One region of the Vibrio sp. genome, then DNA from elsewhere that is predicted to be linked to it. Evidence: predicted binding sites of a transcription regulator. Region 1 holds the regulator's gene; the other holds the start of a gene.
What was found. The regulator MetJ, encoded in region 1, represses methionine synthesis genes. The targets are predictions, from matches to a motif close to TTAGACNTNTANANGTCTAA.
Positions count from the first base shown of each region.

Region 1 (8,224 bases):
TGACAGAGGGGAAATGGAAGCGGTACATCAAAATGCACCGCCTATCACTATCCGCTATAGGACTCTTGGAGGTGCCGCACTCTCACGAATTACGAGCTTGGTTTCTAATAGTCTAGAACCAGCACGTACATCATGACCACGAAGCAGCTCCAACATCATTAACATAGCTTGACGACCAATCTCATAACGAGGCTGAGAAATAGTGGTCAACGGCGGATCGCAATATTGCGCAAACTGGATATCATCAAAACCAACCACTGATAGGTCTTGAGGGACTCGTAAACCCAATTTCTTCGCTTCTTGAATCGCACCGATAGCCATCGCGTCGTTATGACAAAAAACGGCAGTGGGGGCATCTGAGAGTGATAGCAGCTGTCGAATCGCTTTAGCACCCGCTTCAAAAGTGAAGTCACCATTGGTGCAATAATTTGGATTCATCGTAATACCTGCTCGACGCAGCGCTTGTTGATAACCCTGATGACGGAACTGACAAAGCACCGCAGACTCTGGACCTGAGATCTGAGCAACTCGCTTGTGCCCCATCTGAGTCAGGTAGTTAACCGCTTCAAACGCAGAAGTGAGGTTATCGATGTGTACCGTAGGTAATTCAAGCTCTGGAGCAAACTCACAAGCCATCACCATCGGTGGTAGATTTTTCTGTTCAGGCTTACTTACATCGAATGGAAGATCAGTGCCAAGCAGCAGCATTCCATCAGCTTGCTTAGTAAAGACTAGATTTACAAATGAGCTCTCACGCTTTTTCTGCTGACCGCTGTCACCCAGCAAAACAATGTAGCCATGCTCCATTGCTGCATCTTCGATGCCACGAATGATCTCGGTATAATAGGGATCACAGATATCAGGAATGATAGCAATGATGGTTTTTGACTCATTGCGACGCAAGTTACGCGCCAAAGAGTTTGGTGAATATCCAGCTTCTAGCACGGCATCTTCAACTCTCTTTCTTGTTGCTGAAGACACTTTTTCTGGGTTCATCAACGCGCGGGAAACCGTTGCTGTCGAAACTCCTGCTAGCTGGGCAACATCCTTCATTGTCGCCATAAAATTTTTACCCTCTTCAATTTCCAACATTGGTAGCGCGGTGCCACCTAAACCTTGCTGAATCACACACATATTTCTTGTGACTGTGTGTGTCGATGATGAGCTACAACTCATTCTTATCGTTCATTTGCACAAAGCAAACGTTTAACCTGCCGTTATTTAACGTGCAGAGTTAAGCAATACTTCGTCTAGTTTATTCATTTCACAACACAAAGTTACGGGAGATTTAACAAAACGGGCAGCCCAAACCAGATCTGAATCACAAATAAATGAAAAACATGCAACTCATTAATCTTGCGACAACTAATTCATTGCACTTCAATAACTCTCAGTGATGTGACCGATGAATCACTAGCTCAGATCCTGAGGCTCAATATCCAGTGTCCAGCGTACTTTTTTAGCGCTAGGCAACAGCTGGATTGCTGGTTTAGCACTCGACAGCAACTTTTGCATTGTGGAACGATGCTGGGTTTGCAACAACAAATGCCAACGATATTTGCCCGCACGCTTCGCCAAAGGTGCAGGTGTCGGTCCAAGAACTTGGCAGTAGTCGTCAAATAGAGGGTGCGCTTCTAATGTATGCCGAACTTGGCGCAAAAACTCTTCTACCTGTTCACTGCTGTTTGCCTCAGCTCGGAACAAGGTTAAGAAAGAATAAGGAGGTAACATCGCCAACTTACGCTCTTCAAGCGCCGTATCAGCAAAGTGACGATAGCTCTTGGTTAACAAAGCCTGCAATAAGCTATGATCAGGATGATGGGTTTGCAAGACCACCTCACCAGGCTTACTCGCTCGGCCTGCACGGCCGGCAACCTGAATAAAGAGTTGAGCCAGACGTTCAGAAGCTCGAAAATCGCTGCTATATAAAGAGCCATCGACATCTAACAAACCAACTAAGGTCACGTCAGGGAAATGGTGTCCTTTAGCTAGCATTTGGGTTCCAATCAGAATCTGATACTCACCGTTTCGAATTGACGAAAGTGCGGCTTCTAAGCTGCCCTTTCGGCGAGTACTGTCTCTGTCGATACGAATGGCTTTGTAATCTGGAAACAGTTGCGACAGTTGGGTTTCAAGCTGTTCGGTTCCGACACCAACCGTGACTAAATGGGTCGAACCACATCCTTGGCATTGGTGAATAATCGGTTGCTGAGAACCACAATGATGGCAACGAATCTCATTGTTGTACTGATGATAGGTATAATAGGCGTCACAACGCTTACATTCGGCAATCCATCCGCACTCATGACACATTAATGCTGGCGAGAAACCGCGGCGATTGAGAAACAGCATAACTTGATTCCCTGCCTGTAAGTGCTTGCGCATTTCGGCAATTAGGGGAGCCGAAAGACCACTCTCAAGGTAGAGTCCTTTAATATCCAAGACTTTATTGGTTGTTGGGGTCGCATTTCCGGCTCGCTTAGATAAGACTAAATGATGATATTTACCGACCAAGGCATTATGAAGTGTTTCTAATGCTGGAGTAGCTGAGCCAAGGATAATAGGAATTTGCTCTTTGTTAGCACGCATCACCGCCACATCACGAGCGTGATAACGCAAACTATCTTGCTGCTTATAAGAAGAATCATGCTCCTCGTCCACGATAATAATGCCCAGATCGTGGAAAGGTGTTAGTAATGCCGATCGCGTACCAATCACGATACCAGCCGCATTGTCTCGAGCAGAGAGCCAAGCATTAAGTCTTTCCGTATCATTTAAGCCCGAATGAATCACTTCGACAGGTACATTAAAGCGTTTTTTGAATCGATTGATAGTCTGTGGCGTTAATCCAATTTCAGGGACCAGAACTAGCGCCTGCCTTCCTTTCTCAAGAACGGGTTTTATCAAGTTAAGATACACTTCCGTTTTACCCGAGCCAGTCACCCCTTCCAACAAAAAGCACCCAAATTCCTGAGTACTATTAACCGTCGCAATAGCTACTGCTTGCTCGGTGTTGAGTTTCGGTTTCTCGACTTGGGCTTCAACTTCATGGCTCCAATCTCGGATGACAGGCTTTCTCTCTATCGACTCTATCCACCCTTTGTCATGCAGGGTTTTCAAGACACTCGAACTGATTTCTTGGTCAACGAACTCTTGGTGAGGTACAGGACCCGCTTCTAGCATATGCATTGCTTTTGCTTGCTGAACCGCTCGCCCAAAGCTTTGCATCAATTGATTACGGCCAGCCGTCGTCAACTGCCATTCCACCAGCGCCGCAAAATCCGCTGGTTTTCCTTTCCTTAATGCACTCGGCATCGCGTTCAACAGAGTATCGCCCAAAGGATACTGATAAAACTGACTACACCAATGGAGCAAAGAATAAAGCGTTTCTGGCCATACAGGCTGACTATCAAGCACTTGCTTAATCGGTTTGAGCTTATCAAGGCTAAATTCAGATTCATTGACCATAGCAGTCACGACACCAACCAGTGTCTGACGACCAAAAGGGACTGATACTCGTCCACCGATGATGGGAAACAAGTGTGATGGAATCTGGTAATCAAACTGTTTGTCCAGTGGAACAGGTAACGCTACTCGCGCAATCGTTGGTCGCATATAAGCCATTGAGAATGTGTAGATAGAGACCAAAACAGTGTAAGGGAAAAGGTGATAAGTAGGAAGGAAACGAATTTCTCCCTCGAAAATGCCTGTTCCATGCGCTCAATAACTCACTCGACTAAGTTAGGCTAAAAAAGTAGCAATTTTCTCTGCAAACTGGTTGATTCAGAGACATGGATTCATTACTATATCGCGCCTTAGAGATATGGCTCGCCTGATGGTAGCGGTATCCCTAAATACTATTTTTTAAACTACGTGTGGTGTCCGGCATAGAATCGGATGGCGACACGGCCCATATATTGAGGTTATCCCATGAAAGCTGGTATCCACCCAGAATACAAAGCTGTTAAAGCAACTTGTTCTTGTGGCAACTCTTTTGAGTTCAACTCAACTCTAGCTAAAGAGTCAATCCACCTAGACGTATGTGACAAATGTCACCCATTCTACACTGGTAAGCAACGTATCGTAGATACAGGCGGTCGTGTTGATCGCTTTAACAAGCGTTTCGGTGCTCTATCAAGCAAGAAGTAATTTCTGCTTAGCCGAATCTAAAAAGGACGCCAAGGCGTCCTTTTTTGTTGCCTGCAGTATATCCCTCAGCGCTCGCCCTAGCGTATTGTTTTAATAAAACAGAGTTTTTCTAGCGATATCTCTATTCATCTGGTCTTATCTCCAGTCATTTGCCACTTTTTGTCGTCATGGGTCGCATTCTGACCTTTGCAGCTTGACTTAGTTACTCTAGAATGGATTTCCCCTTTCCAATTATTATTAACGAGTACCTACACCTATGTCAGACGACAATCACCAAGAATTATCCCCTGAAGAGCAATTCCGTCAGCAAGCTCTGGATTACCATGCATACCCAACTGCAGGTAAAATTTCTGTCGAACTAACAAAACCTGCAGAAACAGCTAATGACCTTGCCCTAGCCTACAGCCCAGGCGTAGCGGAACCTGTTCGTGAAATCGCGCAAAACCCTGATAATGTTTATAAATACACCTCTAAAGGTAACATGGTTGCGGTGATTTCTAACGGCACAGCAATTCTTGGTCTTGGTAACTTAGGTCCACTAGCCTCAAAGCCTGTAATGGAAGGTAAATCGCTTCTATTCAAACGCTTTGCTGGTCTAGACTCGATTGATATTGAAGTGAAACATCGCACAATTGAAGAATTTGTTGATACCGTCGCCAACATTGCCGACACCTTTGGCGGTATCAACTTAGAAGACATCAAAGCTCCTGACTGTTTTGAAATTGAAAAACAACTTATCGAACGTTGTGATGTGCCAGTTTTCCACGATGACCAACACGGCACAGCGATTGTTACTGCTGCTGGTATGCTTAATGCGATCGAGCTGCAAGGCAAAAAGCTAGAAGATGCAACGATCGTTTGTTTAGGTGCAGGTGCTGCAGCCGTCGCTTGTATGGAGCTACTGATCAAGTGTGGTGCCATGCGTGAAAAGATCTACATGCTTGATCGCAAGGGTGTCATTCATACTCGCCGCGATGACTTAAATGAATACAAGCAACTGTTTGCTAACAATACTGACAAGCGTACTTTGGAAGATGTAATTGAAGGTGCAGATCTGTTCCTAGGCGTATCTGGTCCGAATCTACTGCCAGCAGAAGCGCTAAAACTGATGGCTGACAAACCAGTTGTGTTTGCGTGTTCAAACCCTGATCCAGAGATTAAACCAGAACTAGCCCATGAAGTTCGTGATGATCTTATTATGGGTACAGGTCGCAGCGACTACCCGAACCAAGTAAACAACGTACTCTGCTTCCCATTCATTTTCCGCGGCGCACTGGATGTCCGAGCAAGCGAAATCAACGATGAAATGAAGCTGGCAGCCGTTGATGCTATTCGCCAACTTGCAAAAGAAGACGTACCAGCAGAAGTATTAAAGGCAGCAGGCGTTGATCATTTGGAGTTTGGTCCTGGCTACATCATTCCAAAACCAATGGACTCTCGCTTACTACCTCGTGTAGCCAAAGCGGTAGCACAAGCCGCTGTAGACTCTGGCGTTGCGCGCATCGAAATGCCAGAAAACTACATGGAAGCCTAGTCGCTAGATTAGAACCAATAAAAAACCGCTGTTACTACACAGCGGTTTTTTTATAACGATGATCGGCTCTCAGCGAAAACTAGGTGCTTTATTGTTTTTGTTATTCTTCGTCAAACGCTTCGTATTCGATTCCCATCTCTTCCATCAATTTTTTAACTTCTGCTGGAATGTCGTCAGGGCGATCTTTTCTTAAATCTTCATCAGTTGGCAGTGGTTGCCCAGTGTAGGCATGCAAAAATGCTTCACACAATAGCTCGCTATTTGTTGCATGGCGCAGGTTATTAATCTGACGACGCGTGCGCTCATCGGTTAATACCTTTAATACTTTCAATGGAATAGAAACAGTAATCTTCTTTACTTGTTCGCTTTTCTTTCCATGCTCAGCGTATGGGCTAATGTATTCGCCATTCCAGTCTGCCATTGCGCACCTTTAATAATTCTTTGTGTTTAATTGAGTAAAGCGCAATTTTAGCGGTATTTATAGCCACAAGCAAAGACATATAGACGTCTAGAAGTGTTGACGTCTCAAAAAATGAGAAGTAAAGTGATGAGATATGGAGATGGAATAACATATATCTAACATCCAACAGGTATAACGTATTCCCTACAAGTTGTCATCACTGTTCGAAAGGAAACACTTATGAGCGCCCGTAAGCCAGCCACCATCGCCGTACGTACTGGTATTGAATCTGACACTCAACACCACGCCGTTGTGCCACCTATTTACCTCTCGACCAACTATGGATTTCCTGCATTTGGCGAAGTACCTCAGTATGACTACACTCGTTCGGGAAACCCAAACCGCGGCTTGCTCGAAACGGCGCTGTATGAACTAGAGTCCGGAAAGGGCGCTGTGGTAACGAATTGCGGGACCTCTGCGCTTAACCTGTGGGTGTCAGCATTCCTGGGCCCTGACGATCTCATCATTGCACCTCATGACTGTTACGGCGGTACGTATCGTCTATTTAATACACGCTCACAAAAAGGCGATTTCAAAGTGCAATTTGTCGATCAATCCGACGAGAAAGCACTCGATGCAGCCATTGCTCTTAAGCCAAAGCTGATTTTACTTGAAACACCATCCAACCCCTTGGTTCGCGTCGTCGATATCGCAAATGTATGTGACAAAGCAAAACAGGTCGGCGCACTAGTCGGTGTAGACAATACCTTTTTGACACCTGTGTTCCAAAAACCTCTTGAGCTAGGCGCTGACTTCGTTATTCACTCAACAACTAAGTACATCAATGGTCATTCCGACGTGATAGGTGGCGTGGTAATCACTAAAACCGAGCAGCATGCCGAAGATTTAGCTTGGTGGGGCAACTGTATCGGCGCAACAGGTACTCCATTCGATAGCTACATGACTTTACGCGGTATTCGCACTCTGGGTGCTCGAATGAAAGTACACGAAGAAAGCTCGGCGCAGATCCTTGAGTACCTCAAAACACAAGACTTAGTTGGCACCATCTACCACCCAAGCCTCCCTGAACACCCAGGGCATGAAATTGCCAAGAAACAGCAATCAGGCTTTGGCTCAATGCTCAGCTTTGAATTTGCCGGCAGCTTTGAACAACTAAAATTCTTCGTTGGCCAGCTTGAGCTTTTCTCACTGGCAGAATCTTTAGGCGGTGTCGAGAGTTTGATTTGTCACCCGGCATCGATGACTCATAGAGCAATGGGAGAAGAAGCGCTGGCAGAAGCTGGGGTTACCCATCAGCTATTGCGTCTTTCTGTAGGCCTAGAAGACGCCGACGATCTAATTGCAGACCTTGATAAGGCGTTCGCTGAAACTAAGGGGGCATGCTAATGACTATTTCTCGCCAACTGCATAAATTCGGTGGTAGTAGCTTAGCCGACCCGGAATGTTATCGCCGCGTAGTTAATATCTTAAAAGAGTACTCTGCCAGTGAAGACTTGATTGTCGTCTCAGCCGCAGGGAAGACCACTAACCGCTTAATAGAGTTTCTAGAGTCACTCAATAAAGATGGTCGCTTAGCACATGAAGTGTTGCAAAGCCTACGCCAATTTCAAACTACTCTTATCGAAGAGCTGATCTCTATAGAAGAACAACAAACATTACTTGCCAAGCTAAACGACGAATTTTCTACTTTGGGTGAGCTTACGGCACCGTTGACTGAAGCAGAAAAGGCCTCTGTGCTTGGTCATGGTGAGGTATGGTCGTCACGTCTATTGGCTGCTCTCCTCAACCAGAATAACCTTCAAGCCGTTGCTCAAGATGCGCGAGCTTTCCTTCGAGCAGAAATCGGTACTCAGCCAGAAGTTGATCGCGGAGCATCTTATCCGCTCGTCAAAGAAGTACTAGCTCAACATGCCCATCATCGAGTGGTGATTACCGGGTTTATGGCACAAGATGAACAAGGGCAAACCGTGTTACTGGGTCGGAATGGCTCAGACTATTCAGCAACGGTCATCGGTGCTTTAGCGGAAGTCAAACAAGTAACCATTTGGAGTGATGTAGCGGGTGTATACAGTGCAGATCCTCGTATTGTTAGCGATGCCTGCTTACTACCACTCCTCAGG
Region 1 covers NZ_CFHWOM010000013.1:6,563-14,786, reverse strand. The annotation lists gene cytR (DNA-binding transcriptional regulator CytR) at 55-1,062, opposite strand; gene priA (primosomal protein N') at 1,414-3,615, opposite strand; gene rpmE (50S ribosomal protein L31) at 3,931-4,149, shown strand; gene AC4MRV_RS10045 (malic enzyme-like NAD(P)-binding protein) at 4,406-5,683, shown strand; gene metJ (met regulon transcriptional regulator MetJ) at 5,784-6,104, opposite strand; gene AC4MRV_RS10035 (O-succinylhomoserine (thiol)-lyase) at 6,324-7,490, shown strand; gene AC4MRV_RS10030 (bifunctional aspartate kinase/homoserine dehydrogenase II) at 7,490-8,224, shown strand, end outside.

Region 2 (8,224 bases), on a different contig from region 1:
GTCGCATCCGTTTTACACAGGTAAGCAACGCGTCATCCATCAAGAAGGTCGTGTGGCTAACTTTAAGCGTCGATTTGGACAATTTAGTAAAGGTAAGGAGTAACCAATGAAAGTCGTTAAATCTTTAAAGAGTGCCAAAAGTCGCCACCCGGATTGCCAAATTGTTAAGCGGAGAGGGCGACTTTATGTGATTTGCAAAACTAATCCTCGATTTAAAGCCGTCCAGAAATAGTGTACGAAATATAAACGGAACGCATGTATTTATATGAATTATAATGCTGTCTATATTTATTTGTTTGGTTTAATTTGCTAATTAAATGTGCAAAATGCGTTAATATATTTTGTTATTTACACATTTTGTAACATTTTGGGTTTCATTTTAAACTCCGTGTCGGGTAACCTGCGCAGGCTTTGTTGACAAAATAGTCACAAATGCGCAGGAATAACTACAAGGAGGGAACAGATGAGTTCATCTGCTTCGATTAAACAAAACTCGCCAAAAAAGCCACTCTTTACGCGCTTTCTAGATACGGTTGAATATTTGGGGAACCTATTACCCCATCCGATCACTCTATTTGCTATTTTCTGTGTTGCTATTCTAGTGACATCTGGTATTGCAGGTTACTTTGAAGTCTCTGTCATGGACCCGCGCCCGGAAGGAGCGAAAGGTCGTGCTGCTGACGGCATGATCCACGTAGTAAGCCTGCTAAATGCAGAAGGTTTACAGCTGATCGTCACTAACTTAGTGAAAAACTTTGTTGGCTTTGCGCCGTTAGGCACAGTGCTTGTGGCTATGCTGGGCGTTGCGATTGCTGAACACTCAGGCCTATTGTCTGCAGCAATGCGTGGCATGGTTATGGGTGCGTCTCAGCGTATGGTGACGGTTACCGTCGTGTTTGCTGGTATCATTTCAAATACAGCATCTGAGCTAGGCTATGTGGTATTAATCCCGCTAGCAGCGATGTTGTTCCACTCTTTAGGTCGTCACCCACTTGCAGGTCTTGCTGCGGCATTTGCAGGTGTATCAGGTGGCTACTCGGCAAACCTTCTGATCGGTACGGTTGATCCGCTGCTTTCTGGTATCACAGAGACAGCCGCTCAGATGATTGACCCATCTTACACAGTTGGCCCAGAAGTGAACTGGTACTTCATGTTCGTATCAACCTTCTTTATTGCCATTACGGGTGCGTTCGTCACTGAGAAAATCGTTGAGCCAAAACTTGGTAAATACAATGATGAAGAAGCGTCTGAAGATCTCTCTAATGATTCAATGGGCAAGCTAACAGACGTTGAGAAGAAAGGTCTGAAACTGGCAGGTCTAGCGGTTGTTGCTGTATCAGCACTTCTTGCTTGGACAATCGTTCCTGAAGACGGCGTTCTACGTTCAGCGACAGGTACAGTGGCAGGTTCGCCATTCCTGAAAAGTATCGTCGCGTTTATCTTTGTCTTCTTTGCAATCCCAGGTTTCGTCTACGGTAAAGTAACAGGCTCTATGAAGACTGATCGTGACGTAATTGATGCAATGGCGAAGTCTATGTCTTCTATGGGCATGTACATCGTACTTGTATTCTTCGCCGCTCAGTTCGTTGCCTTCTTCAAGTGGACTAACTTTGGCCAGGTATTCGCAGTAGCGGGCGCAAGCTTCCTACAGGAAATCGGTCTAACAGGCCCAATGCTGTTCTTCGCATTCATCCTAATGTGTGGCTTCATTAACCTAATGATCGGTTCAGCATCAGCTCAGTGGGCTGTAACTGCGCCAATCTTCGTTCCAATGCTAATGTTGGTTGGCTACGCGCCAGAAACGATTCAGGCGGCTTACCGTATTGGTGATTCAACGACTAACATCATCACTCCAATGATGAGCTACTTCGGTCTAATTCTTGCGGTAGCAACACGTTACATGAAGAACCTAGGTATTGGTACGCTGATCGCGACCATGCTGCCTTACTCAATCGTCTTCATTGTCGGTTGGAGCGTACTGTTCTACCTATGGGTATTCGTATTTGGTCTACCAGTAGGCCCAGGCGCAGCCACGTACTACACGCCTTAAGTTAGCATTTAACTTATTGATTGAAAGCCGGAGTTTTAACTCCGGCTTTTTTGTCTCTGGTGTTTAGTTTGACAACCTTTATGAGTGAACTTTACTTATAAAAGACTCATTAGGGAGGGCTTGCGTTGCGAGACTTGGAATCACTTAATCTGCCGACCGCCAGTCGATGTACGAGCTGTTCGACGTAATAATTATGCGATTAAGGCTCTTTCTAACTTACTTGTTATACCTACAATGCTTTGCTGTGTCTGCTAACTCAACTTTGCAGTTAGTGACGTTAGATTACCCGCCTTATGTGGATAATAGTGGTCGTCAACTCACCGGGGTTGCCGTTGAGTTAGTTGAAACGATATTTGCAGAGTTGAATCAGCCGATCCGTATTCAAGTCTTGCCGTGGGCACGCGCTTTAAACAATGTTCAATATGGGCGCTCTGATGCTGTTTTTACTGCTTTTAAAAATGAGCAGCGTGAGACGTTTGCTGATTATAGTCAGCAGGTATTGTTCATGCAGAATATAAGTTTGATTACTAAAACGGGCAGCGCATTACGCAGCGACATTTTTTTCGAAAGTGATCTTAGCTTACTTTCTATTTGCGCGGTAAATAAGGTGAGTTACGGAAAACGAATGGATTCTTTATTGGCGTCTGGTGTATTTCGGGTCATCTTTCGTCGCAATAAAACCGAAGATTGCGCGCAGCTTGTTAGAGCCAACAGAGCAGATGTTTGGGTTAATAATGAATTTGGGGCGAGAAGCATTTTGGTTTCTCAAGGGTTAGAGGAGTCTCTGATGATCCTTACTCCGCCATTGGAAGAGACACCGAGCTACATTGCTTTCTCGAAGCTACGTGAGCATCAACTATTGCGGAACAAATTTGATGCGGTCCTAGAGGCGATGAAGCAAGACGGTAGATATGACTATCTCATTGATAACTATTTTGAAAGCTTACGAGAAGAATACAGAGAAGAGTAAATAAAAGGGCTGACACATAAATGCCAGCCCTTACAGTTTGAATTCATCTAGGAAGCGATTACCAGCCTTTAACTACGCCACCTTGGAAGATTTCTGATGCTGCTGTGTAAACTTCTTCCGTTTGGTAAGACTTCACAAAGTTCTGAACGTTTTCAGCGTTTAGGTTTTCTTCACGAGAAACGATTAGGTTTACGTATGGAGACTCTTTGTCTTCAACAAATACACCATCTTTTTGTGGAGTTAGGTTGATAGAGCTTGCGTAAGTCGTGTTGATGATAGATAGAGCTACGTCATCTAGAGAGCGAGGTAGTTGCGCTGCGTCTAGCTCTACAATTGAGATGTTTTTCGGGTTTGCAGTGATATCACGAACCGTTGCTAGCAGGCCAGCGCCTTCACGTAGCTCGATTAGACCTTGTTGCTCAAGAAGAAGCAGTGAGCGCCCTAGGTTAGTTGGATCGTTTGGTACTGCGATTCGTGCACCTTCTTGGATCTCATCTACAGATTTTACTTGCTTAGAGTAACCCGCTATTGGGTAAACGAACGTGTTGCCCGCGATAGTCAGCTTGTAACCACGGTCCGCAACTTGCTGATCTAGGTACGGCTTATGTTGAAATGCGTTGATGTCGATTGAACCGTCATCCAATGCTGCGTTAGGTGTTACGTAGTCAGTGAAGGTAACAAGCTCAACATCTAGGCCGTATTGCTCTTTTGCTACTTTCGCAGCTACTTCAGCAACTTGTGCCTCAGCACCTGCCATTACGCCAACTTTGATTTTGCTGTTGTCAGCGGCTTTTTCACCACAACCAGATAGAACTAATGCTGATGCAGCGGCGGCAATTGCCAAAAGACCTTTAAGATTGAATTTCATGACTATCTCCTTGTAATAAATCGAGTAATTTTTATCTGTGATCGACACGGCGTACAATGGCATCGCCGATAGATTGAATAATTTGAACCAAAATAATCAGCATCACGACGGTTACGGCCATGATGACCACATCGTAGCGGTGGAATCCGTAACGAATTGCAACGTCTCCTAAACCACCACCACCAACAGTCCCCGCCATCGCTGAGTAACTGACTAGTGTAACTAGCGTAATAGTGACTGAGTTAACAATCGTTGGTAGTGCTTCAGGAAGCAGTACCTTAGAAATGATTTGTATCGGTGTTGCACCCATCGATTGCGCGGCTTCTACCAAACCTGTAGGTACTTCAAGTAGCGCCCCTTCAATTAAGCGAGCGACAAATGGAATTGCACCAATGGTCAATGGCACAATCGCCGCTGTTGTACCGATAAAGGTGCCCACAAGGATTTTTGTGACCGGAATAATTGCAACCATGAGTACCAAGAAGGGAACTGAACGGCCAATATTGACAATAGCGCCAAGAACACCGTTAAGCTTAGTATTTTCGAGTAAGCCACCTTTCTTGGTTGTATGTAGGATAACGCCTAACGGAATTCCAACCGCGAAACCAACGATGCCAGCCACAGCAACCATATATAGGGTTTCCCAAGTCGCACCGATCAAGAGATTGCCGTTAAGGCTCAGCCATTCTGAAACTGTGTTAAAGGACATAACCTAGCACCTCTACTTTTACGTTATGTTCACGTAGGAATTCGATTGCAGCATTGTCGTCTTGTTCGTTACCGAACAGCTCAGCGACCATCATTCCGAATTTAACTCCGCCAGCGTAATCAAGGTCTGAGCTTAAGATACTCACATCGATATTGAATTTACGCGCGATTTGCGTCATCAGTGGAGCATCAACCGTGGCACCAGTAAACTCTAAACGAACCAGTGGGTAACTGCCTTCCACACGAGTCTCTTTTAAGCGCGCTTGGTAATCTTCAGGGATTGATAAGTCCAGTGTTGAACGAATGAACTCATGTGCCAGTTCGGTTTTTGGGTGAGCAAAGATTTCACCGACCGTGCCTTTCTCTACTAGTTCACCGCCACCGATAATTGCGACTTCATGACAGATGCTTTTTACCACGTCCATTTCATGGGTGATAAGTAGCATTGTGATGTTCAGTTTTCGGTTAATCTCTTTTAGCAGTTCAAGAATAGATTGAGTGGTTGCTGGATCGAGTGCGCTGGTGGCTTCATCACACAGTAGAACTTTCGGATCTGATGCCAGTGCACGCGCGATAGCAACACGCTGCTTTTGCCCACCGCTTAAGTTAGACGGGTAGCTTTCATGTTTGTCCGCAAGGCCGACTAGCTTAAGTAGCTCTGTTACTTTTGCCGTAATTTGCTCTTTATCGATACCCGCTAATTCAAGCGGTAAAGCAACATTATTGAATACAGTACGAGAAGAAAGTAGGTTAAAGTGCTGGAAAATCATACCGATATTACGACGGGTTTTACTAAGCTCAGATTTAGATAGCTTAGTCAGGTCTACTCCGTCGACAATGATAGAGCCACTGGTTGGCGCCTCTAACATGTTTACACAGCGAATGAGTGTACTTTTCCCTGCTCCAGAAGAGCCAATAACGCCGAAAATCGTTCCTTGAGGAATGTGCAGGTTTATGTCTTTCAGGGCATTGATTTCCTTTGTACCCTGGTAGAACACCTTGTTAACTTGATTAATTTCAATCATCGAGAAACTCGCTAATCAGATTACCTTGAAGCAGTAGATAATTTTGAACTACATCTCATTTAGTAGATGATGCTATGGTCTCGCGTGTTTTCTGTCAATAGATATTTTTACGTCTAGACGTCTAAATGGTTGTTTTGCTCAATCGATTGGTAATTAGATAGTGATGAAAGAAATAAAGCGTGCAATAATTCTTAGTATTACTAGGTCAATAGACCCGAATAAAAACAGATAGAGAAGCATATTTTGGCTAAACCAGCAGTCTTTTTAGATCGTGATGGCGTGATTAACGTAGATCATGGCTATGTCCACGATGAGCACGATTTTGAATTTATCGAAGGCGTGTTTGAAGCGACGAAGAAACTGAAAGAGATGGGCTACTTGCTTGTCTTGGTGACTAACCAGTCTGGTATTGCACGTGGTAAGTTTAGTGAAGACCGCTTCCTAGACTTAACTCAGTGGATGGACTGGAACTTTGTCGACAATGGCGTTGAGTTTGATGGTTTTTACTACTGCCCGCACCATGCTGAACATGGCCAAGGTAAATACAAAGAAGACTGTAGCTGCCGTAAGCCAAAGCCGGGCATGTTTATCTCTGCGCGCGATTTTCTTAAAATCGATATGGCTAACTCTGTGATGGTTGGTGACAAAGCAGAAGATATGATGGCTGCTGATGCCGCTGAAGTCGGAACCAAAATTCTTGTTCGTACTGGTAAGCCTGTGACAGAAAAAGGCGAAGCTTTAGCTTCAGCAGTATTGGACAGCATTAAGGACGTACCAGCCTATCTTGCTAAGTAATATAGAAAGGGTCGCTAATGCGGCCCTTACTTGTTTGGAGGTTGCTATGAAAAAACGAACGTTAATTTTTTCCGCTTTGCTCAGCCTGATGGGCTGTACTCAATCTGCCATTGAGTCGCCAAATAGCTTTAAGGGCGAATGGAAAACGTATTTGTGCGAGTCAGGTAAATCGTTTCAGGTTGGCTATATGTCTAAGCAAGACAAAGCGCTACTGAGACTACCAAAGCATGACTATCGTTTGATTCAAATGCCATCCGGTTCCGGCACGAAATACATCTTAGATGACGGAACTGCAGAAAAGCTCAATCCAGTAACCTTATACACTAAGGGAGAGGAAGCGCGTTTGGAATTAGGTCGCGTTATCTATAAAAATTGCCAAATCGAACAGTGAACCTTTAGCGCTCTGTATTCCCATTATGAAACTGCTAGGAAGCCATAAACAGCAATGAAAAAAAAACTAACCATTCTTGATATCGCTAAGCTGTCAGGTGTCGGAAAATCGACCGTTTCTCGAGTTTTAACTAATGACCCGAAAGTAAAGCCTGCGACGCGAGCGAAAGTAGAGCAAGTAATTCAAGAATCTGGTTATGTGCCTTCTAAATCTGCGCAAGCGATGCGCGGAGGCAGTCAGAAGGTGGTAGGGGTTATTATTTCTCGTCTAGATTCCCCGTCGGAAAACAAAGCTGTCGGCAGTATGCTCAACACCTTATATGCAGCAGGCTATGATGTTGTCATTATGGAAAGCCAATTTGATCGTGATAAAACTAACGATCACTTAGACGTGCTGAAAAAGCGTAATGTAGATGGCGTGATAGTATTTGGCTTTAGTGATTTTGATGTTACCCAACTGTCTAGTTGGCAAAATCGCAGTGTCGTTATTGCCATGGATACCGATGAGGTGTCATCGATCAACTACGACAATAGGCAGGTGATCACTAAGGCTCTTGAGTTCCTAGAGCAAAAACAGCTAGAGCATATCGCTTTTATTGGTGTTGACCCAAGTGATAAAACTACGGGTAAACTTCGTCTGAACGCCTACTTAGAGTGGTGTCAATCAAAAGGGATTGAGTCTAATTATCAGACGGGACAACTAAACCATGAGAGTGCCTATTTGTTGGTGGACAATGTACTAACGACGAAAACCCAAGCAATAGTATGTGCCAGTGATACATTGGCACTTGGTGTCATCAAGCGCTTACAAGAATTAAATCGTGAAGATGTTGTTGTGACAGGTGTTGGTGGCAATGAGCTACTTTCGTTTCTCTTCCCTAAGGTCTTTAGTATTGATCCTGGATATTCTTTAGCTGGGGAAAAGTCGGCTAACCTTCTGATTTCACATATAAATGGTGAACAAGAACAAGTTCACCTTACCCAAGATCCTCTCGCTCTCTAAACCATTATTTTCAAAGTGATTTAAAATTATACTGTGATCTTATTCAATTAATGGGATTGTTCCCATTTTTATCTGGTATTAGATCTGACAATATAATAAACACAAAAGGGAACGTTCCCATAAATATAAAAGCAAGTCAGTAAGAACAGTCAGTTAAAAAGTCTGATATTGATTTAGACATGAATGAGAATCCAATTAGGGTGGACATGGATATGAGTAAGATTGCGAAACAAGAAGTTGAGCGTCTGATTGAGTTGGTCGGTGGGCGCGACAATATCGCGAGCGTTAGCCACTGCTTAACACGCCTTCGCTTTGTACTAAACGATACTGAAAAAGCGAGTGAGAAAGAGCTGGAAGCACTGCCGATGGTAAAAGGCTGTTTTACCAATGCAGGCCAGTTCCAAGTGGTTGTAGG
Region 2 covers NZ_CFHWOM010000028.1:3,235-11,458, reverse strand. The annotation lists gene AC4MRV_RS14060 (type B 50S ribosomal protein L31) at 1-103, shown strand, start outside; gene ykgO (type B 50S ribosomal protein L36) at 107-232, shown strand; gene AC4MRV_RS14050 (AbgT family transporter) at 464-2,050, shown strand; gene AC4MRV_RS14045 (substrate-binding periplasmic protein) at 2,244-3,020, shown strand; gene AC4MRV_RS14040 (MetQ/NlpA family lipoprotein) at 3,079-3,888, opposite strand; gene AC4MRV_RS14035 (methionine ABC transporter permease) at 3,920-4,597, opposite strand; gene metN (methionine ABC transporter ATP-binding protein MetN) at 4,587-5,621, opposite strand; gene gmhB (D-glycero-beta-D-manno-heptose 1,7-bisphosphate 7-phosphatase) at 5,865-6,416, shown strand; gene AC4MRV_RS14020 (MliC family protein) at 6,463-6,807, shown strand; gene treR (trehalose operon repressor TreR) at 6,862-7,809, shown strand; gene treB (PTS trehalose transporter subunit IIBC) at 8,022-8,224, shown strand, end outside.
Region 2: the regulator MetJ is predicted to act here: its motif matches at 5,727-5,746, upstream of metN (methionine ABC transporter ATP-binding protein MetN).